Regions from separate parts of the Guyparkeria sp. SB14A genome, predicted to be linked through region 4. Evidence: predicted binding sites of a transcription regulator. Region 4 holds the regulator's gene; each other region holds the start of a gene.

Region 1 (5,452 bases), on a different contig from region 4:
AAAATTCGCCGCGGGGCTGGGAAACGCCACGCCAGTAGGCCGTCAACTTAGCGCGTGATTCCTGAACGCATCCCCAAGTTTTGCTGCCAAGTGATTGCCGGGAAAGGGTTTCGACGAGACGAAAACCAGTTATGCACAGAAGCTGTGGACAACCTCGTGGAAAACGCGCCGACAACCTCCCCGGACAACGCCCCATCAGGCAGTTGCGCGAATTGCGTATTTTTTGACCAGCACCAACCCACCCCGAACGCGGAATATATAACTGTTTGTTATTACAACCTTTCTCTCACACCCGCCCCGCGAGACCACTTTCCCTGACAAAGCCCTTGGCGCGTCGCCGGTGGCTGTGATAAGCGGCGCCCCAAGCCGGACTGATTGTGGATAAAAAAGTGGAAAACCCGTCGGAAAAGTGGGGAATCCATCCGGTTTCATCGCCAGATCAAGCGGTTCGCTCCCCAGAGAGCTCCCGCACGATTCGGGGGCGCCTCTGGCCGACCGACATATTCGCAATCCAGGTGCCGTGCCGAAGATGGGGCAAGAGCAATAACCCAGGGAGATAACCCAAGGCGACAACATAGGGAGCGGCGAAGGGGCAACACCGAGCAAGGACATGCCTTCTAGGCCCATGTAGACGACTCGCTAAATCGAGTCGCGCCGCGTTTCCTTGGAACCGAACTCTCCCCGCATAATGGAGGCATGACCCCGAGACACCGCCAGGCACAAGCATGCAGGACGACGAACTGATCACGGCCTTTGTCGAGGCGCTGTGGCTGGAGGAGAACCTGGCCGAGAACAGCCGGGCGGCCTATCGCCGCGACCTCGAACTGGCCGCGCGTCGGCTGTCGGGGGACGAAGCCACCGACGAGAGCCGTGCCCTGGTCGTGGCGAGCGGCGAGGCCCTCAACCGCCTGCTCGGCGAGCGGCTCAGCGAGGGGGCCGCTCCGCGCTCGGTGGCGCGCATGCGCTCGGCCCTGCGGCGGTTCTATGCCTGGGCAAACCGCGAGGGCCTGATCCAGCCCAATCCGGCCGCCGACCTGCCGGCACCTCGTCGCCCGCGCAGCCTGCCCACCGACCTGAGCGAGGCGGACGTCGAGGCCCTGCTCGATGCCCCCGATACTGCCAGCCCACTGGGACTGCGCGACCGGGCCATGCTGGAGACCCTGTACGCCACCGGCCTGCGGGTCTCGGAGCTGGTCGACCTGACGCTCAACGAGATCCACCTGGCCCACGGCCTGGCACGCATCACCGGCAAGGGCGGACGCGAGCGCCTGGTGCCGATCGGCGACGAGGCGATCGACTGGCTGCGCCGCTACCTCGGCGAGGCGCGCCCGGCGTTATTGGGCGAGCGCCAGGTAAACGCGGTCTTCGTCACCAACCGGGCCGCGCCGCTGACGCGCCAGGCCTTCTGGTACCGACTCAAGCACCACGCGCGCCACGCGGGGCTGGCACGCCTGCCCTCGCCCCACACCCTGCGCCATGCCTTCGCCACCCACCTGCTCAACCATGGCGCCGACCTGCGGGCCCTGCAGATGCTGCTGGGCCACGCCGACCTCTCCACCACCCAGATCTACACCCACGTCGCCACGGCTCGGCTGCAGGCGCTGCACGCCGAGCACCACCCGCGCGGATGACGATGTGTCGGGCCGCCCCCGCCTGGAAAATCCCGATCGCCCACGGTGGGCGATCTGGATTCAACCCAGCCCCCGGTGGTGTCACAATGGCTGGCTGATGGAACCCGGACGGCCTTCGAGCATCCAATTCGATCCGTCGGACCCCATATCCGGACACGACCATACAAACCCAGGTTGATTACACGATGCGAAACACAGGCTTCCCCCTAGCCACCCGTCGCGGCCTGACGGCCCTGCCCCTTGCCATCGCCATGAGCATGGGGGCGACCTCGGCCATGGCCGCCGACCCGGCCAGCGACAAGGACGCGATCACCGCCAGCATCCAGAAGCACATGCCCGGCGTGCCGATCGACTCGATCGAGGAAACCCCCGCCCAGGGCATCTACGAGCTCAACTCCAATGGCCAGATCGCCTACGTCACCGCCGATGGCAAGTACCTGATCGCCGGTGACCTGATCGACGTGGAGAACCGGCAGAACCTCACCCAGGGCAAGCAGGACGCGCAGCGACTCGCGACCCTCAAGGACATCGGCGAGGAGCGCAAGCTGGTCTACCCCGCCGAGGGCGAAACCAAGCACGCGATCACCATCCTTACCGATCCGACCTGCCCGTTCTGCGACAAGTTGCACAAGGAACTGCCCAAGCTGCGCGAGGCCGGCGTCGAGGTCACCTACATCCTCACCCCGCGCCAGGGACCGGGCTCCAAGGGTTTCGAGCTGTCCTCCAGGGTGGCTTGCGCCGACGACCCGAAGGAGGCCCTGGAGCGGGCCATGAAGGGCAACTCGGTTGATGCCGAGGCCTGCCGCAACGACATGATCGAGGAAAACATGGCCCTGTCCAGCCGTCTCGGCATGAGCGGTACGCCCTACACGATCCTGCCCAATGGCGCGGCCATGCCCGGCTACCGCCCGGCCAACGTGATGCTGCAGGCGATCGAGCAAAGCGGCGGGTAAGCCAACCCACCTCTCTCGACGAGACGAGACGACATGCCCCGCGCCCCCTCAGCGCGGGGTTTTTGTTTGTCGCTCCGCAGACGAAGCGTCTCGGGATCATGACCACGGCAAGGGTCGTCAAGCCATTGACGATCCGGCGACCCTCAAGTATCCACACCTCGCGCAGACCGCGCCCCGCCAACGCGCCTCGCCTCCGGCACGATTCTGGCTAGTCATGCCCTGACACGCGGCGACGTGGACGAAATGTCACGCGTTTCGCTAAAGTCGGGCGCCTCCCGACCGATAGAACGACACAAGAAGATCGAGATCCCGTCATGGCCACGCCCACCCGTCACTGCGGAGGTGACAGGTCGGCGTCGACGACGGGCAACTCGAGCCACCACAGGAGCATTGCCACCACCATGACGATCAAGGCCAAACTCATCCTGCTCGTGGTCCTTGCCGGCGCCGCCACGGTCGGCACCAGCCTGTTCGGCATCTACGCCGAGCTCAAGGGGCACGAGCTCGCCGAGAAGAACCACGAATTGCGGATCATGCCGATCAATCACGTCGGCACGTCGGTGCAACTGCTCAACCAGATGACCACCCAGTCGCTGCTGGCGCTGCAACACGATCCGGAAGGCCGAACCGCGGCGATGCATGCCCACGGCATCGACCAGCACATGGACATCATCCGCAACAACCTGGCGGCTCTGGAGGAGGTCAACGCCAAGATCGCCGCGATCCAGCATCGCCAGACCGAGTCCAACGAGGCCCAACAGGCGCTGTTCGCCACCCAGGAGGAATTGGTCAACGTCGCCTTCCGGCCGCTGATCGAGAAACTCGAGGAGGGCAACTACGTCGGCGCCCAGGCCCTGCTGATCCTCACCCTCACCGAGGTACTGCCGCGCTTCGAGGAGGCGGCAAGCACCTACGAGGGCATCCTGCGCGACAACATGGAGGAAGAGCTTGCCCGCACCAGCGAGCGTGTCGAGCAGGACGTATTGATTTCGATCGGCATCACGTTAATCAATGTGCTGATCATCATCGCGATCGCGGCCTGGATCATCCATGGCGTCACCCGCGGACTGAAGGCGGCCGACCGGTTTGCCACCAACTTCGCCGAGGGCAACCTCAACGAGCCGGTGACGCTCGACAGCCGTGACGAGATCGCCGAGATCATCACGCACATGAACACCGCGCGCGAATCGCTGCGCGAGACCCTCAAGCGCATCGGCGAGGCCTCCGAGCAACTGGCCTCGGCGGCCGAGGAAACCTCGGCGGTCTCCGAGCAGACCGATCGTGGCGTGGCGCGCCAGATGCAGGAAATCGAGCAGGTCGCCGCGGCCATGAACCAGATGACCGCTACCGTCGAGGACGTCGCCCGCAATGCCTCGGATGCCTCCAGCAGCGCTCAGGCGGCCAATGATTCGGCCAAGCACGGCCAGACCATCCTCGGCAACGCCGTCAACGCGGTGGGCATCCTGTCCGACGAGATCCGCCAGTCCTCCGAGACCATCGACTCGCTCAAGGCCGAGTCCGAGGAAATCGGCAAGGTGCTCGACGTGATCGGTGCGATCGCCGACCAGACCAACCTGCTGGCGCTGAACGCGGCGATCGAAGCGGCCCGCGCCGGCGAGCACGGTCGCGGCTTCGCCGTGGTCGCCGAGGAAGTGCGGGCGCTGGCCTCGCGCACCCAGGGCTCCACCGAGGAAATCCACGGCATGATCGACCGGCTGCAATCGCGTTCGACCGCCGCAGTGGCGGCGATGCAGCGCGCCCACAACCAGGTCGATCACAGCACCCAGGCCATGTCGGAGACCGAGGCGGCCCTGGGCGAGATCGCCAACGGGGTCAACGGCATCAACGACCTCAATTTCCAGATCGCCAGCGCCGCCGAGGAGCAGAGCGCCGTGGCCGAGGAGGTCAATCGCAACGTGCAGACCATCTCGCAGATCAGCGAGGAATCGGCACAGGGCGCCACCCAGACCAAGACCGCCTCGGCCGAGCTTGCCCGACTCGCCGAGGAACTGCAGGCGCGGCTGGCCGGTTTCAAGCTGTAGCCTCCGCCGTCGCGAACGCCGAAACGTAACGACCCGCCTCACGGCGGGTCTTTTTCGTGACGTTTGCCTCGCAGGATGACAACAAGCCGCGTGATGGACGATGGACATGCTGCAGCCACCACACCGAACGGCTAGTCTTGAGCCCTTTGCCACCACTCCGACGATCAGGCACCCCATGCAATCAGACGCCCATCCCAACCGCTCGCCGATCGTCCTGATCGGCTACGGCGATATCGCGCGACGACTCGCCCATCGACTGACCGACCACGACCTCATCGCGGTGAGCCGCCATCAGGCAGAACGCCCCGAGGGCCATCGCGGCGAATGGCGTGCCGTTGCGGTCGACCTGGACCGCGAGGATCACCTCCCCGCCGAGGTCGCACCGAACGACGCAATCTGGATCTACCTGGCGCCACCCCCGCGTGAAGGCCAGACCGACCCGCGCCTGACACACTGGTTGCGCGAGGCCGCGAACCCACCGACGGGCCTCGTCTACATCAGCACCACCGGCGTCTACGGGGATCGGGGCGGCCACTGGGTGGACGAGACGACACCACCGGCTCCGGCCCATGATCGAGGGCACCGGCGCCTGGACGCGGAAACCCAGTGTCACGCCTACGCGCAGACACACGGGATTCCACACTGCAATCTGCGCGTGACCGGCATTTACGCCTGCGACCGCCTGCCTGTCGAGAAGGTGCGTCGAGGCACCCCCGTGCCAACCGGCCCCGAAGCGCCCTGGTCCAACCGCATCCACGCCGACGACCTGGTCGACATCCTGCGCCTGCTGATCGATCGTATCGAGACTGGGCACCCCGTCACCGGC
Region 2 (5,452 bases), on a different contig from region 4:
TGACCTCCATCGCCTCGACCGTCTCGTGCGCCCGGTCGCGCAGCCCGTCGATGATGCCCTTGATCTCCTCGGTCGACTGCTGCGTGCGGCTGGCCAGGTTGCGCACCTCCTCGGCGACCACCGCGAAGCCCCGACCCTGCTCGCCGGCGCGGGCGGCCTCGATTGCCGCATTCAGCGCCAGGAGGTTGGTCTGCTCGGCGACCCCCTGGATCACGTCGAGCACCTTGCCGATGTCCTTGGTCTGCGACTCGAGCTCGCCGATCGACTCGGCGGTATTGCGCATCGAGCCCATCAGCTCGTGGACCGTATCCATCGAGCGCTTGAGTGCCTGTTGGCCGTTGTGCGTGACCTCCTCGGTCTCGTTCGAGGCACTGGCCGTCTGGTTGGTGTTCTCGGCGATCTCGCGCGTGGTGGCGGTCAGCTCCTCGATCGCCGAGGCCACCATCTGGGTCTGCTCGTTCTGTTCGTGGGTGCTCGCCCGCGACTGCTGGGTAATCATCGACATCTCCTCGGCCGAGGCGGCCAGCTGGCCGGTCGAGTCGGTGATCTCGCGCACCAGGTCGTGGATGCGCTCGACGAAGCGGTTGAAGCCGCGCGAAAGCTTGGCGAACTCGTCGTTGCCGGTCACCGGCAGCCGGCGGGTCAGGTCGCCCTCGCCCTCGGCGATGTCCTCCATCGCGCCAATCACGTGGTGGATACGCCGGGTGAAGTTCGCCATCACCAGCACCAGCAGGAAGATGCCCACGCCCAGCGCCACGGCACCGATCACCAGCGTGGCGGCTCGTGCCTCGAGCATGTGCTCCTCGGCCGCCTCGGTACGCGCGTCCTCGCGCGCCTTGGCTGTGGCGATCAGCGACTGGATGTTCTTGCGGATCTGCTGCCAGTCCGGGTGCTCGTCCTGCACCAGGATCTGCTGGGCGCGTTCGATGTTGCCGGCATCAACCTGGTCGAAGACCGCCAGGCGCGCGGCCATCACGCGCTCCCAACGCGCCTCGATGTCATCGAGCAGGCCCTGGGCCTCGGCATTGTCCGCGGAGGTCAGCGAGCGGGCCTCGACCAGGGCGGCGCGCACCACCTCGTCGGTCTTGCCGGTAACCTTGATCGCCGCCTCGAGGTTGGGACGGAAGACCTTGTTGCGCGTCGCCACACCACCCAACAGGCCGTTGCTCATGATGTCCTGCAACGCCTCGACGCGCGCATTATCCTGCTGCTGAACCTGCAGGTACTGCTCAGAGATCGAATCCATCTGGATCAGCGCGTAGCCCAGCGCGCCGATAAACAGCACGGCGGACACGGCAAACGCCAGGAGGATCTTGGTGGTGTTGTTCAACCGGTTCATTGTGACTCCTTGAGACCGATGACTTGCTAGGGAAACTCTGCTCCACGTTTCGACCGGTTTTTCGGCCGAGGCAGGCGAATCTTTAGCCTGCCCACGTAAATAAGCAGAACCTTATGAAAGCGCGCCGTGGCGCCATTTCAGCAAGGGTGAAATTATCGGTCGGGGAGCGTACACTGAACGTGCGCTGGACGTGTTCACGACTTGTGATGCGTGCATAAACACACGTTTCGACGGAGGAGGCAGCATGGCCGACTCGGTATCCGCCGCCGGCAGCATGCAAACTGCCATGGCAAACGCACAGCTGACACAGGAAGTGGGCGTGCGCGTACAGAAACAAGCGATGGAAACGCAGGAACAGGCGATGGCGCCGCTGATCGACTCGATCGGCGAGAGCGGCGGCCAGACCAGCACCGCGGCCAGCAATGGTCCGGTCGGCGGCCAGATCAACACCTACGCCTGAACCAACCCGCCATTGGTCCCATGGACCAACGGTTCCGTCATCCCCGGCCCCGCCGGGGATTTTTCGTTGTCAGCCCCTCGCGAGGCCCCGTGGACGACATCACCCTTCTTCAGCTGCTGCTGGCCAACCTCGCGATCTTCGCCGGCGCCTTCCTGCAGGGGCTGGCCGGCTACGGCATCGGCACCCTCTCGGCCCCACTGCTGTTCCTGATCAGCCCGCTGCTCCTGCCCGGCCCTCTGATCCTCAACGCCGTGTTGCTGACCGTGCTGATCCTGTGGCGCAGTCGCGCGAGCCTGAGCTTCCGCCCGGTGCGCTTCGCCATCGGCGGCGATATTGTCGGCACGCTCCTGGCCGTGGTGACCCTGGCCATGCTCACGCCCAAGGGCTTCGAGCTGGCCTTCGGCATCCTGATCCTGCTCGCCGTAACCTTGAGCGTTATCGGCATCCACCCGACGCTGAATCCGCGCAATTCGGTCATCGCCGGGGCCGCCTCGGGCTACATGGGCACGATCACCGCCGTGGGCGGCCCGCCGATCGCCCTGATCTACCAGAACGAAAAGGGCCCGGTGGTGCGTGCCAACCTCTCGGCCTTCTTCCTGTTCGCGAGCCTGGCAAGCGCCGTGGCCCTGTTCTTCTCCGGCTTTATCGGCCCGCGGGAATGGTGGCTGTTCGCCGCGTTGCTGCCCGGCACCCTGATCGGGTTTCTCGCCTCCGGGCACCTGGTCAACCGCATCCCGTTCGGCGCCCTGCGCCCGATCATCCTCGGCATCGCAGCGATCGCCGGGTTGAGTGCCATCATCAAGGCCCTGCTGCCCTGACGTGATTACCGGAAGCCCGGCCTCGGCACGCTACAATGCCGACCTTTTGCGCCGGACTGCGACCACATGAGCGACTCCATTCCCGCCACCCGCGAGCCCTCGCCGGACAGCCCCTGGCGCTTCTGCGTGGCGCCGATGCTCGACTGGACCGACCGGCATTACCGGTATCTCGCCCGCCAGTTGAGCCGGCATGCGCGGCTGTACACCGAGATGGTGACCACGGGTGCCTTGCTGCACGGCGACGTCGAGCGCCACCTGCGTTTCGATGAAAGCGAGCACCCGGTCGCCCTGCAACTGGGCGGCTCCGATCCGAACGCCCTGGCCGAGGCGGCGCGAATCGGTGCCGACTGGGGCTACGACGAGATCAACCTCAACGTGGGCTGTCCCAGCGACCGGGTGCAGAACGGCGCCTTCGGGGCCTGCCTGATGGCCGAACCCGGCCTGGTGGCCGAATGCGTCGCGGCCATGCGCGCGGCGGTCGACGTGCCCGTGACGGTCAAGAGCCGCATCGGCATCGATCATCAAGAAACCTACGAGGAATTCCGTGAAATCGTCGACATCGTCGCGGATCAAGGGGGTGCCAACGTGTTCCTCGTCCACAGCCGCAAGGCCTGGCTCAAGGGGCTCTCGCCCAAGCAGAATCGCGACGTGCCCCCTCTGCGGCCCGAGTTCGCCACGCGCCTGAAGCGCGAACGCCCCGACCTGACGGTGGTGCTCAACGGCGGGCTGACGACGGTGGCATCGATGCAGGCGGGCCTGGGCGAGGTCGACGGCGTGATGGTGGGCCGGGCGGCCTACCAGAACGTCGGGCTGCTGGCCGAGATCGATGCCGCGCTGTTCGATGGGAATCAGCCGACCGACCGCCTGGCCGCGCTGCAGGCCTACCGCGACTACGCGGCCGCCGAACTTGCCCGCGGCACACGTCTGTCCACGCTGATCAAGCCGATCCTGACCCTGTTCCAGGGACGCCCGGGCGCCCGCGCCTATCGCCGGCACCTGAGCGAACAGGCACCGAGGCGCCCCGGCGACGCGAGCGTGATCGACGAGGCGATCGATCTGCTGCGCTAGGGAAACTCTGCACGATTCGATGGCATCTCTGGCTCGCGGGTTTGCTCGCAATCAAGGCGCCGGACCGAAGACGGGCCCAGAGCAATCACTCGGGCCCGTCGAGGGACGGCAACGACGAGTGCGGGCAAACCCGCGAGCCCCGTCCGGGCGGGCCTCCAAGGGCCCATCTGCGGCGTTGCAGCCCTTGTAAAGGGCGACGGCCCTTCACGGCGGACTGCGCCTTGCATCTGGGCCCTTGGAGGTCCCGCAGAGACGTCATCGAATCGTGCAGAGTTTCCCTAGCCCCGCCGCTGCGCGACGACCGAGAACCCGTCCAGCAGGAAGGCTCTGCCAAAGCCGTTGACGTAACTGCCGCCTTCGGGGTGAAGACCCAGCAGGTGGAAGTCTCCCAGCCCGCACAACACCTCGACCGTCTTGCCGTGGCGCGCACGCAGGGCCGCGGTGATCACGGCAAAGCGCTCGTCGGCTCGGTCGACGGCCTCGACCCGTGCCGCCCAGTGGGCGCGCTCGCGGGCGAAGGAATTGCGGGTATCCGACTGGTCGGCCAGCAGGGCGACGCGGGCCTCGCCGCGCTTAAGCAACGGCCGCGTGTGCGCAGCCAATTCACTGGCCAGCACCCAGAACGCGCCCTCGTGGCGCACGAACGGCAAGGTGCCGATCTCCGGCAGGGTCTGCTCCTCGGGGGTGACGGCCAGCACGATTGCCGACTGGCCATCGACAAACCCGGCCAGCCGGTCGGCCTCCGCGGCCAGGTCGGGCGCGGAGGCAGGTGGTGACGATCCGGCACGGGCCATGCCCTAGCCGGTCCCGGCGTAAGCGGCCTGCAGCTGCATGACCCGCTTGACGTAGGTGCGCGTCTCCTCGTACGGCGGAATCCCGCCGTAGCGCTTCACCGCGCCCTCGCCGGCGTTGTAGGCGGCCACCGCCAGTTCGCGATTCCCCTGGAACATGTCCAGCAACAACGCCAGGTAGGCGACGCCGCCGGCAATGTTGTCCTCGGGATTGAAACGGTCGGTCACGTCGAAGCGCGCGGCCGTCGCCGGCATCAACTGCATCAGCCCGCCGGCCCCCTTGGGCGAGACCGCATCGGGCCGGAAGGCGCTCTCGGCGTGGATCACGGCACGGACCAGGGTGGGGTCCACCCCGTACAGCCCGGCGAACCGGTTGACCGGCTCGACGTAGCGGTCATGTACCAGGCGCGGCATGACCCGATAGCCGTCCTGCCAACCCTTGGGCTTGGTCGCCTCGCTCTTGCGCCAGAGCGCGTAGGGTTCGTTGGCCGACTGCTGCGGCACGTTGGTCAGGTGCACCACGCCCTGGGCGTCGCGGTACTTGTAGACATCGGCCTGTGCCGCCCCGACCGTGAGCAGGGAAAGCAGCAGACTGGCCGCGAACGTGCCGAGCGCCCCCGGGCGTCCCCGGCGGACCATTCGCCCCGCGGCATTCCTATTCGCGCGGCGCTTGCTTACACTGGCAGGCATGAATCTCAACACCGGCATTCCTCATTCCATCGAGCACGATCCATTCGATCAGTTGATGGATCTCTACGAGCAGAACTATATCCTGATTCGCCGCCTGCTCGGCGACCTGCGCCGCCTGACGCCGGGCGACGAATTCACCCTGGGTTTCTCGGTGGTCGCACGGGTCACCGAACGCGGCCGATTCACCCTCGAGCTTGCCTTTACCGACCACGAGATACTCGATTCGCGACAGCGCCCCGTGACACTGCGCGTGCGGGTCTACCTCGACGCCCGTTCGGCCGAGCTG
Region 3 (5,452 bases), on a different contig from region 4:
CTGTTGCATGTGGTACATCTGAGCCGTATCGCCCTTGACCATGGCGGCCTTGCCGACCAGTGACGAGGCCTGCATCACCTGGTTGGACTGCACCGATTCCTGGAAGCCGGAGACAGTCTCGTTCAATTGGGTAATGCCCTCGAGCGAGGAGAACTGAGCCATCTGCGCGACGAACTGGGTGTTGTCCATCGGCTTCATCGGGTCCTGGTTCTGCATCTGCGTGGTCAGCAGCTTGAGAAAATCCGTCTGATCGAGATTCTGCTTGTTCTTGCTCTCACCCTCACTGCTCTTGCGCGCGGCAAGCCCGAGGTCGGCGTAGATGTCGCTGTTCACGGAACTGGTCATGTCATGCCCCTTGCCGGTTTTCGGCCTTCACGTTCCGGCCTTACTGGCTCTGGCCAAGCTGCAGCGTGCGCATCGCGAGCTGCTTGGTCGTGTCCATCACCTGGACGTTGGTCTGATAGGTACGCGAGGCCGACAGCATGTTGACCATCTCCTCGACCGGGTTGACGTTCGAGCTGTAGACGTACCCATTCTCGTCGGCCAGCGGGTTGCCCGGATCATGCTTCGGCGCCGGCTGCGCCTGCGACTCGGTGATGCCCACCACCTTCACACCGCGCCCGCCATTGGCTTCGAGCACGGTCTGAAAGACCGGCTGTCTTGCCTTGTAGGCCTCTTCCGGCGAGGAGGCATCGACGTTGGCATTCGCCAGGTTTGATGCGGTGGTGTTCAGGCGCGTCGACTGCGCCGCCATCGCGGAGGAGGAAATATTGAAAACGTCGTACAAGCTCATGCTTCACCTGCCTTGACTGAAAAGTGTAGTTCGCGGAAATCCGGCGCGGTCATCACTGGCCACTCAGGGCCTTCTTGATGCCGGAAACACGACTGTTGAGAAACGAAAGCGTCGTCTGGTAACCCACCGCGTCCTGGGTAAAGCCCACTCGCTCCTTGTCGAGATCGACCGTGTTGCCATCCAGGGCGGGCGCATCCGGCACCGAAAACCCCTCACGGATCCCCGACGTCACGCCGCCGCCACCGATCTGGCGCGGATCCTCGGTCTTGAGGCGCCCGGCGCTACCGGCAGACGAGGACTTGCTCTGCAACGCGGTCTCCATCGCCCGATCGAACGACATCGCGCGCGCCTTGTAGCCCGGGGTGTCGGCATTGGCGATGTTCTCCGCGCGCATCTTGAGGCTGCGCTCCTGGAGAATCAGGGCATCGTCGTGGATGCCAAGCAGGCGGTCATTGATGATCGACATGAAAAAACCCTCGACACAATGTCAGTGCCGAGGGCTTATGCGATAAGCGTGCCAGTTTTTGAAACCGAGGCTTGATAGAGGGTGCGGGGAGCACCCAAGGAACCCAACCGGGATCAGCTCTTGAGTCGGTAGGCGGTGCCGCCGGTGGGCAGACGCTCGGGGGTGAAACGGTCGGAGAGTTGGGTAAGCGACTCCGAGGCGCCGAGGATCAGGTAGCCGCCGGGCACCAGGGTATCGGCGATACGATCGATGATCTTCGCCTTGGTGTCCCGCGAGAAGTAGATGAGCACGTTGCGACAGAACACCAGGTCGTAGCGACGGGCTTCCGGGCGCAGCTCGAGCAGATTGCCGACCCGGAACTGGGTGCGACGGCTGATCTGGGGCGCGACCTTCCAGCCGTCGGTCGCCTTGACGAAAAATTGACGCTTGCGCTCCGGCGACAACCCCCGCCCGAGCGACAGGTCATCGAACACCCCCCGGCGGGCCTTCTCGACCACCGCCTCGGAGATATCGGTGCCGACGATCTCGAGGTTGAACGGCACCCGCTGTTCCTCGGCGATGATGCTGATCGAGAACGCCTCCTGGCCGGTCGAGCAGGCCGCCGACCAGACCCGGTAGGTGGCCTTCTTCGCTGCCACCGCCTCGGGAAAGAACTTCTTCTCCAGCGCGGCAAAGGGGTAGCCATCGCGGAACCAGAGGGTTTCGTTGGTGGTCATGGCATCGACCACGTCGCGCGCGAGCATGCGATCCCGACGCGACAGGAGCGTCTCGATCAGGGATTCGACCGTCGAGTAGCCCTTCGACCGGGCGACGCGCGACAAGCGGGTTTCCACCAGGTACTGCTTGTCGCGGCTCAGCAGGATCCCGCTGTGCTGCTCCAGGAACGCGCAGAACCGGTCGAAGGTTTCGGCCTTCATGCCGCGGCTCAAGCCTCGTCCACGGCGTGGTGCACCTCATGGCGGCGAAGGGCGTCACCCACGACCCGGGCAAGGTCATCCGGGTGGAACTTGGGAATGAAGCGATCGGCCCCCACCTGCTTGACCATCTTCTCGTTGAACACCCCACTGAGCGAGGAGTGCAGGATGACGTAGATCCCCTTGAGGGCCGAGTCCTGGCGAATCAGCGAGGTCAGCGTGTAACCGTCCATGGTGGGCATCTCAATGTCGGAGACGACCATGGCCAGCCGCTCGAGCTGCTCGGGCTGCTTTTCCTTCCAGCGGCGCAGCGTGTCGATCGCCTCCTGCCCGTTCTTGGTCACGACGGACTTCAGGTGCATCTGCTCAAGCGTGCTTTCCACCTGCTTGCGCGCGACCACCGAGTCGTCGACCACCAGCACCAGGTCCGAGCCCTTGGCAATCTCGCCGTACTCGCCGATCACGTCGTCGGAGACGGTATCGGCCACGCCAACGACGCGCGCGAAGATCTGCTCGACGTCGATGATCTCGACCAGCTGCTTGTCGATTCGCGCCACGGCTGTGAGGAAATTGGAGTTGTTGGTCCCGCTCGGCGGGGTCAGCACTTCCTTCCAGGAGAGGTTGACGATCCGATCGACCGAGTGCACCAAAAAGCCCTGCACGGCACGGTTGTACTCGGTGATGATGACGAAGGCGTTTTCCACCTGCTCGTCGGTCATGCGGCCCTTGCCGATCGCCTCCGACAGATCGATGACGGTGATGGTATGGCCACGCACATCGGCGATCCCGCGAATCGAGCTGTCCGAATGCGGCACGTCGGTCAGCTTGGGGCAACGGATTACCTCGCGGACCTTGAAGACGTTGATCCCGAACCGCTGATCGTTACCGAGGCCGAACACCAGCAATTCCAACCGGTTGCGACCGGCGAGCTGGGTGCGGGAATCGACGGATGACATCACGTTGCTTTTCACGGCTAGTCCTGTCCTGGTGACGCGGAATGTGGCGGGAACACGATTGGTGTTCGTTATTAAACCGGCGTATCGGCGCGACGGGCGCAATCTTTAGCGTCTCATCGCATCCCTTCCCACAACGGCGCTGGCTATCGCCGCACCAATATTGAAAAGGGGTAAGGGCATGGTAGCGCAGTCGACCACCGGTTGCCCCACGCAACCGCCCGGGCCTCCGGACGCGCGCCGGTTCATACGGCTGGCATGGTAAGTGCTTGCTACGTCGATGCAAGGCAAACCACAGCCCGAGGACGTAACGGTTTACAGATGAGTCGTCTTAACTCACACATCAAAGCAACCCGCCACGCCCGCGCCGCCAACCGGATGAGCGGCATGCTGTTGTCCGCCCTGCTCCTATTGGCGCCGACACTGCTCCAGGCGGCGCCGGGCGAGCCGCCGGAGACCGTCCAGGCCCAGGTCGGCCAGGCCATGGACGCGTTCCTCGCGGCCCAGGGCAGCGGGAACGACCGCCTGACGCTGCGCGCCGGGCGCCTCGACCCGCGGCTGCGCCTGGGGGTGTGCGATCAGGCGCTGGAAATCAACGAGGGCCGCCCACTGAATCTCAATCGGGGACGCCAGACGGTGAAGGTCAGTTGCCACGGCTCCTCGCCCTGGCGCATCTACGTCCCGGTCGAACTCACCCGGCGACAGCAGGCCGTCGTCGCGGCCCGGCCGTTGTCTGCCGGCGACGTGCTATCTGCCGAGGACCTCGACCTCGCCACCGTGGACGCCAATCGCGCGCGTCGGCAGTACTACACCGACCCCGCGGAACTTATCGGCATGGTGGCCACCCAACCGCTACAATCGGGTCAATTGGTCACCGCCCACAACCTCGGCATCAATGCCGTGGTCGAACGCGGCGACATCGTCGCCATCCAGATCGGCCGGGGCGGTTTCGTGGTGGGCTCGACTGGCGAGGTGCAGGGTCGCGCTGGCGTCGGCCAGCGGGTGAAGGTGAAGAACACCGGCTCGGGCAAGGTGATCGAGACGGTCGTGATCGACAGCCGCACCGTCGAGGCGATCGGCGGCTGACGCCACACCCCGTCACGACGAACGGGAAACGTACGAACCTCGCCCCGCAGACGTATTTCAGTCGGGGCTAAAGTTTTCCGCCCACCGGCCGATGTTCAAGGGCGAAGGCGATTTTACGTTAACCTAGACGCCTGCCAGCCCGGCCCGTGCCGCGGCGCGGACACATCGTCCGAGACAGGAAGGATCAAGCATCATGGCAAACGAAATCAACGGCTTTGGCCCGCGCAACCTGGGCCCGAACGGGTCAGTGGACTCGTCCCGCGGCCGGACCGAGGCCAAGGGCGAGAGCCAGCGAGCCTCCGGCAGCGCGACGAACGGCATCAAGGAGGATGACGCCGTGACGCTCTCCAGTGGGGCCTCCCAGCTCCAGGAAATGGGCCGCGCGATGGCCGAATCCGCCCCCTTTGACCAGGCCAAGGTCGATCGGATCAAGGATCTGATCAGCCAGGGCGAATACCAGATCGATTCCAGCCGCATCGCCGAGAAGCTGCGCCAGTTCGAGACCCTCTAAGGGCGCGGAACGCGGCGCCGGCGCGATGCCAGGAAATACACCCCGGCGGGCGTTCCCGACCGGGGTGCTTCTATTGGGCGTCCACAATTCGTATGCTCACGCTGCCATCCATGACAATCCGGCAGAAGCCCCAAGCAGGCACCCATCGATGACCCAGTTCGATTCCAGCAGCCCCGCCGACAACAGCCCCTCGACCAGCGACTGGCTCGCCGCGATGCTCGAGCCGGCGCAGGCCCTGCTCGACGAGCACGAGACCCTCGCCGGGCTGCTGCGCCGGCCGGAAACCCCGTCACTCGACGAGTTCGACGAGGTCTTCCGCCGGATCCGCGAGCACAACGAGAAGCTGGCCCATGCCGAACAGGCCCGGCTGGACTGGCTCGCCGCGCAGGGCGAGACCGACACGGACGCGGCACTCCAGCATGAAGACGGGCAGACACGGGCCCACTGGGAGCAACTCAAGGAGACGGCACGGCGGTTTCGCGACCTATCCGAAACCAACCTGATGGCCCTGCGGCGGATCGATCACTTCCTCGGCGAACGAATCGACTTTCTCACCCAGCGTGACGAGCCGGCCGGCTCGCTCTACACCGCCGGCGGCACCGAACGCAATACCGGTCGAGGCGGCCGCACCCTCGGTGACGCCTGATCGTCGGCGCCGGCACCCGGCACGCCCCGTCAGCCCGCCCGATCGAGCAACAGCGACCGACTTTCCCCGGCCCGCGTCTCGCG
Region 4 (5,452 bases):
GGTGTCCACCGTCCAGCGCCTGCAGGACATCGGCCTGCCGACCGGCTTGGCACGCGAACTGGGTCGCGCCGCGGCACGGGCCCAGCCGGAGCGTGCCTTTGTCGAGGCACTCAAGATGCTCGGCGAGCAGCTCGAGCACCGGGCCGAAGACCCGGTCGAGGCCGGCGGCGTGTATGCCTTCGTCGGCCCGACCGGCGTGGGCAAGACCACCACGCTTGCCAAGCTGGCCGCGCGCTCGGTCCTGCATCGCGGCCGCGACTCGGTGGCGCTGATCAGCACCGACCGCTTCCGCATCGGCGCCCAGGAGCAGTTGCGCAACTACGCCCGTATCCTTAATGTGCCGTTGCACATCGCCCGGGACGAGACGCACCTGGCGCAGCTGCTCGAGGCCGTATCCGATAAGCACCTGGTGCTGATCGACACCTCCGGGATGTCGCAGCGCGACTTCCGCATGATGCAGAAGCTCGAGGCCCTGATGGGCGCGGGCGAGGCGGTCAAGCTCCTGCTGGTGCTGTCCGCCAACGCCCAGTACCCGGCGCTCGAGGACGTCAAGAAACGCTTTGCCGGCCTGCCGCTGCACGGCACCGTGCTGACCAAGCTCGACGAGACCGTCCTGCTCGGCGGCGGGCTCGCCGCCCTGGTCCGCCCGCTGGCCGGGGCCGACGGCGAGCCGCACCGGCTGCCGCTGGTCTGCGCCGGCGTCGGTCAGCGCGTGCCGGAGGACCTCTGGTTCCCGAAGGCCGCCGACCTGATCAAGCAGGCCCTGGAAATGGGGCAGTCACAACTCGAACACACCGACCGGGATGATCCGCTGTGGATGCTCAATCAAGCCGGATGACAACCCAACCCGTCAGCGGCCACGACCAGGCCGACGGGGCGCGCCACGCCAACGCCAATCGCCCGGTGCGGGTGATCGCCGTGACCAGCGGCAAGGGCGGCGTGGGCAAGACCAACGTCTCGGTCAACCTTTCCGTGGCACTCGCCCGCAGCGGCGACCGGGTGGTATTGATGGATGCCGACCTGGGGCTCGGCAACGTCGACGTCCTGCTTGGTCTACAGTCCCGGGGCAATCTGTCCCACGTGCTCGCCGGGCAGGCGACCCTCGACGAGATCATGCTCGAAGGCCCCGAGGGCATCGGCATCCTGCCGGCGGCCAGCGGGGTGGCCAGCATGGCCGGGCTGACGCCCGCCGAGAACGCCGGGTTGATCTCGGCCTTCTCCGGCATGCGTTGGCCGGTCGACACCCTGGTGGTCGATTCGGCCGCGGGCATCGCCGACTCGGTGGTGCGCTTCGCCGAGGCGGCCAGCGAGGTGGTCGTGGTGGTCTGTGACGAACCCGCCTCGATCACCGATGCCTACGCGGTCATCAAGGTGCTATCGCGCGAGCACGACGTCACCCGCTTCCACGTGGTCGCGAACATGGTGCGCGATGCCGCCGAGGGGCGGCGGCTGTTCGAGAAGCTCTCGGTGGCGGCCAAGCGGTTTCTCGACGTGACGCTCACCCACATGGGATCGGTGCCGTTCGACGATTACCTGCGTCGGGCGGTGCAGCGTCAGAAGACCGTCGTGCAGCTTTACGGCGGGGCGAAGTCGACGCGGGCGTTCACGGCGATGGCGGACAAGGTCAACCAGTGGCCAGTGCCGCGCGGGCCGCAGGGGCAGTTGCAGTTTTTCGTCGAGCGACTGGTGAACAACGCCGAGCTGGACCCCGAGAACCTGCTATGAATGCACGCGCCATGTATCAGAACGTTCAGGCCGGATCGACCGAAGCACTGGTCGCCAAGCACGCCGATCTCGTCAAGCGGGTCGCCTTCCACCTGCTCGGCCGGTTGCCTTCGCACGTCCAGGCCGAGGACCTGATCCAGGCCGGCATGGTCGGGCTCCTGGATGCCGCGCGCCTGTTCGATGGCGACAAGGGCGCGTCGTTCGAGACCTACGCCGGGCTGCGCATCCGTGGCGCGATGCTCGACGAGGTGCGTCGCAACGACTGGGCGCCGCGCTCGGTCTACCGGCGCCAGCGCGAGATCGCCCAGACCGTGGCGGAGATCGAGTCCGAGACCGGGCGCGAGGCGCGCGATGCCGAGGTCTGCGAGCGCATGGGCATCACCCTCGACGAGTACCACGCCGCACTCACCGATTCCTCCTCGGTGCACGTGGGCTCGCTCGATCACGGCGGCGAATCGGAAAACGAGACCTTCGACATCGCCGATCCCAACAGCCGGCAACCCGACGAGGCGCTGGCCGAGGATCACTTCCAGCGCGATCTCGCCGACTGCATCGACGAGCTCCCCGAACGGGAAAGACTGGTGATGTCCCTGTACTATGTCGAGGAACTCAACCAGAAAGAGATCGGCGCGGTGCTCGGCGTCAGCGAGTCGCGCGTCTGCCAGATCCACAACAAGGCGATCATGCGGTTGAAGACCGCGATGAACGCCTGGAAATAGCCGACCGATACCGCGCCCGTTGCTGCGACGGGCTCAATTATTTCCGGTCGGCGCCGATAGACCCTATCAAGCAACCCGAACAAGGCAACCTGCCTGGTACTGACAAACGATCCCAGGGGCGAAAATGGACCGAAACATGAAGATCCTCGTGGTGGACGATTTCTCCACGATGCGCCGGATCATCAAGAACCTCCTCAAGGAGCTTGGCTTCACGAACATCGAGGAGGCCGATGATGGCCAGACGGCATTGCCGCTGCTCAAGCAGGGCAATTTCGATTTTCTCGTCACCGACTGGAACATGCCCGGCATGACCGGCATCGACCTGCTGCGGGCGGTCCGTGCCGATGCGAACCTCGCCAGTCTGCCGGTGCTGATGGTGACCGCCGAGGCCAAGCGCGAGCAGATCGTGCTCGCCGCCCAGGAGGGCGTGAACGGCTATATCGTCAAGCCGTTCAACGGGGCCACCCTCAAGGAGAAGATCGACAAGATCTTCGAACGCGTCGAATCGTAGGGGCGCGGGATGACTCAAACAGAAGAGCAGGATTTCCAGCCGGTGGTCGGTCGCGAGAAGCGCCTGGCCGATGCCCGCGCGCTGGTGGAAGCGATCGAGAACGAGGATTCGGCCGGTGAGGCGCAACTGATCGGCGAGCTCACGGCTGCCTACTCGGGCAACATCTTCGACGAGGTCGGGCGGATGACCCGCGAGGTGCACGACACCTTGAAGAGCTTCGCCGAGGACGAGCGCCTGGGCGCGTTGGCCGAGGACGAGATGCCGGACGCGCGCGACCGCCTTCGCTACGTGATCACCCTGACCGAGCAGGCGGCCACGCGCACCCTGACCATCACCGAGGAAGCCACGCCCACTGCCGAGCAGATCGTCGATCGCTCGCAGCGACTCAAGGGCGAGCTGACTAAAGTCGCCGCGAGCGAGGCCGATAACGCTCGCCTGGGCGGCGTGGTCGACTCGATGACGCGTTACCTCGACTCGACCACGAATTGCGGCGAGCGCCTCAAGGGGCAGCTCACCGAGATCATGATGGCCCAGGAATTCCAGGACCTGTCCGGCCAGCTCCTGATGCGGGTGATCGACCTGCTCGAGCAGCTCGAGGAAAAGCTGGTCGGGCTGTTGCAGATTACCGCCCCGGTACGCGGCGCCAAGGGAGAGGACGGCAGGTCCGCCCCGGTCGAGCGGGCCGAGGACGGCGTCGGGCCGCAGTTGCCCAACGCCGGGGACAACGTGGTCAAGAACCAGGACGACGTCGACGACCTACTCGCCAGCCTGGGGTTCTGACCCGGCCGGTCGAGAAAATTGCCCGTCCGGCACGGCCGGGCAGGAACGTGGCGCCCACAGGGAAACGCCACCGAGCGAATGAGAGGCAAGCATGGCATTCGAACCCGACAACGAGCTGTTGCAGGACTTCCTGATCGAGGCCGGTGAGCTGCTCAACGGGCTGGATCAGCAGCTGATCGAGCTGGAGCAGTCGCCCGATGACGCCGACCGGCTCAATTCGGTGTTCCGCGCCTTCCATACCATCAAGGGCGGGGCCGGCTTCCTCGAGGTGCACCCGCTGGTGGAGGTCTGCCACCGCGCCGAGGACATCTTCAACCTGCTGCGCAACCACGAGATCACCATGAACAGCCGCATCATGGACGTGATGCTGCAGGTGATCGACGTGCTCAACGACATGTTCGACGCCCTGCGTGGCGGCCAGTACCCGGAAGACGTCTCCAAGGCCTTCCTCAAGGAAATCGAGGGGCTGGCCCACCAGGACGACGCCCCCGCGCCCGCCGCCCCGGCCGAGCCCGCCCCGAGCGAGGCCTCCGCGCGCGCCGAACCCACCCCGGCCACCGAGCCCATGGCCGACGAGGACGACGCCTTCGATCGCATGCTCGCCGACCTGGATGCTGCCGAGTCGGAATCCCCGTCGGCAAGCGGCGGCGCCGACGACCTGATCAGCGACGAGGAGTTCGAGAGCCTGCTCGACGAACTCCACGGCAAGGGCAAGTTCCAGGCGCCGACGCCGGAGGCGGATGCCGACAACGCCGAGGAGGCGAGCAGCGCCGCGGATTCCGACGAGATCACCGACGAGGAATTCGAGGCGGTGCTCGACGGGCTCTACGGCAAGGGCAAGGGGCCGACGGCCGCGGCCCCCAAGGCCGATGAGCCGGCCGAGGCGGCTGCCCCCGCGCCGTCGCCGCAGCCGGCCGCCGCCAAGAGCGAACCGCCCAAGCCGGCGGCAAAGCCTGCCGAGTCCACCAAGCCGGAGGCCAAGGCCAAGGGCGCCGACGCCCACAAGGCCCCGGTGGAAACCACCGTGCGTGTCGATACCGAACGGCTCGACAGCATCATGAACCTGGTGGGCGAGCTGGTGCTGGTGCGCAACCGCATGAACACGCTCAAGTCGACCTTCGAGAACGAGGAGATCGCCTCGGTCATCGCCACGCTCGACATGGTCACCTCCGACCTGCAGGGCGCGGTGATGAAGACCCGCATGCAGCCGGTCAAGAAGGTGTTCGGCCGCTTCCCGCGGGTGGTGCGCGATACCGCGCGCACGCTGGGCAAGGAGGTCAACCTCGAGCTCGAGGGCGAGGACACCGACCTCGACAAGAACCTGGTCGAGGCCCTGGCCGACCCGCTGATCCACCTGGTACGCAACGCGGTCGACCACGGCATCGAGATGCCGGACGACCGCGAGGCGAACGGCAAGGATCGCGCGGGTACCGTGCTGCTCTCGGCCGCGCAGGAGGGCGATCACATTCGCCTGTCCATCCAGGATGACGGCTCCGGGATGGACGCCGAGGTGTTGCGTCGCAAGGGCGTGGAGAAGGGGGTGGTCGATCCCGACACCGCCGAGCGCCTCACCGACCAGGAATGCTTCGAGCTGATCCTGCACCCGGGCTTTTCCACCAAAGACCAGATTTCCGACATTTCCGGTCGTGGCGTGGGCATGGACGTGGTCAAGACCGCGATCACCAAGCTCTCGGGCACCATCAGCATCGACTCGGTG

The links. Region 4 encodes FliA, which starts transcription of late flagellar genes. Its sites were predicted from a motif close to GCTAAAGTTNNNNNNNNNNCNGCCGATA; they were not measured.
Region 1: FAZ79_RS04185 (methyl-accepting chemotaxis protein) is a predicted target of FliA. The motif match lies at 2,842-2,869, and genes of this name have one in related genera.
Region 2: FAZ79_RS03830 (methyl-accepting chemotaxis protein) is a predicted target of FliA. The motif match lies at 1,399-1,426, and genes of this name have one in related genera.
Region 3: FAZ79_RS03710 (chemotaxis protein) is a predicted target of FliA. The motif match lies at 3,212-3,239, and genes of this name have one in related genera.

Annotation. Positions count from the first base shown of each region.
Region 1 is NZ_SWAW01000006.1:71,974-77,425, forward strand. Features, by position in the region: gene xerD (site-specific tyrosine recombinase XerD) at 726-1,631, shown strand; gene FAZ79_RS04180 (DsbC family protein) at 1,817-2,584, shown strand; gene FAZ79_RS04185 (methyl-accepting chemotaxis protein) at 2,986-4,626, shown strand; gene FAZ79_RS04190 (NAD-dependent epimerase/dehydratase family protein) at 4,802-5,452, shown strand, end outside.
Region 2 is NZ_SWAW01000005.1:117,630-123,081, forward strand. Features, by position in the region: gene FAZ79_RS03830 (methyl-accepting chemotaxis protein) at 1-1,339, opposite strand, end outside; gene FAZ79_RS03835 (YjfB family protein) at 1,584-1,799, shown strand; gene FAZ79_RS03840 (sulfite exporter TauE/SafE family protein) at 1,889-2,617, shown strand; gene dusA (tRNA dihydrouridine(20/20a) synthase DusA) at 2,684-3,685, shown strand; gene FAZ79_RS03850 (HugZ family protein) at 3,964-4,479, opposite strand; gene FAZ79_RS03855 (transglycosylase SLT domain-containing protein) at 4,483-5,166, opposite strand; gene FAZ79_RS03860 (DUF1249 domain-containing protein) at 5,165-5,452, shown strand, end outside.
Region 3 is NZ_SWAW01000005.1:91,086-96,537, forward strand. Features, by position in the region: gene FAZ79_RS03690 (flagellar hook assembly protein FlgD) at 1-345, opposite strand, end outside; gene flgC (flagellar basal body rod protein FlgC) at 386-793, opposite strand; gene flgB (flagellar basal body rod protein FlgB) at 846-1,259, opposite strand; gene FAZ79_RS03705 (protein-glutamate O-methyltransferase CheR) at 1,373-2,176, opposite strand; gene FAZ79_RS03710 (chemotaxis protein) at 2,185-3,144, opposite strand; gene flgA (flagellar basal body P-ring formation chaperone FlgA) at 3,448-4,212, shown strand; gene flgM (flagellar biosynthesis anti-sigma factor FlgM) at 4,406-4,723, shown strand; gene flgN (flagellar export chaperone FlgN) at 4,872-5,369, shown strand; gene rsmD (16S rRNA (guanine(966)-N(2))-methyltransferase RsmD) at 5,399-5,452, opposite strand, start outside.
Region 4 is NZ_SWAW01000021.1:441-5,892, forward strand. Features, by position in the region: partial or broken gene flhF (flagellar biosynthesis protein FlhF) at 1-838, shown strand, start outside; gene FAZ79_RS08530 (MinD/ParA family protein) at 835-1,725, shown strand; gene FAZ79_RS08535 (RNA polymerase sigma factor FliA) at 1,737-2,444, shown strand; gene cheY (chemotaxis response regulator CheY) at 2,569-2,955, shown strand; gene FAZ79_RS08545 (protein phosphatase CheZ) at 2,965-3,735, shown strand; gene FAZ79_RS08550 (chemotaxis protein CheA) at 3,827-5,452, shown strand, end outside.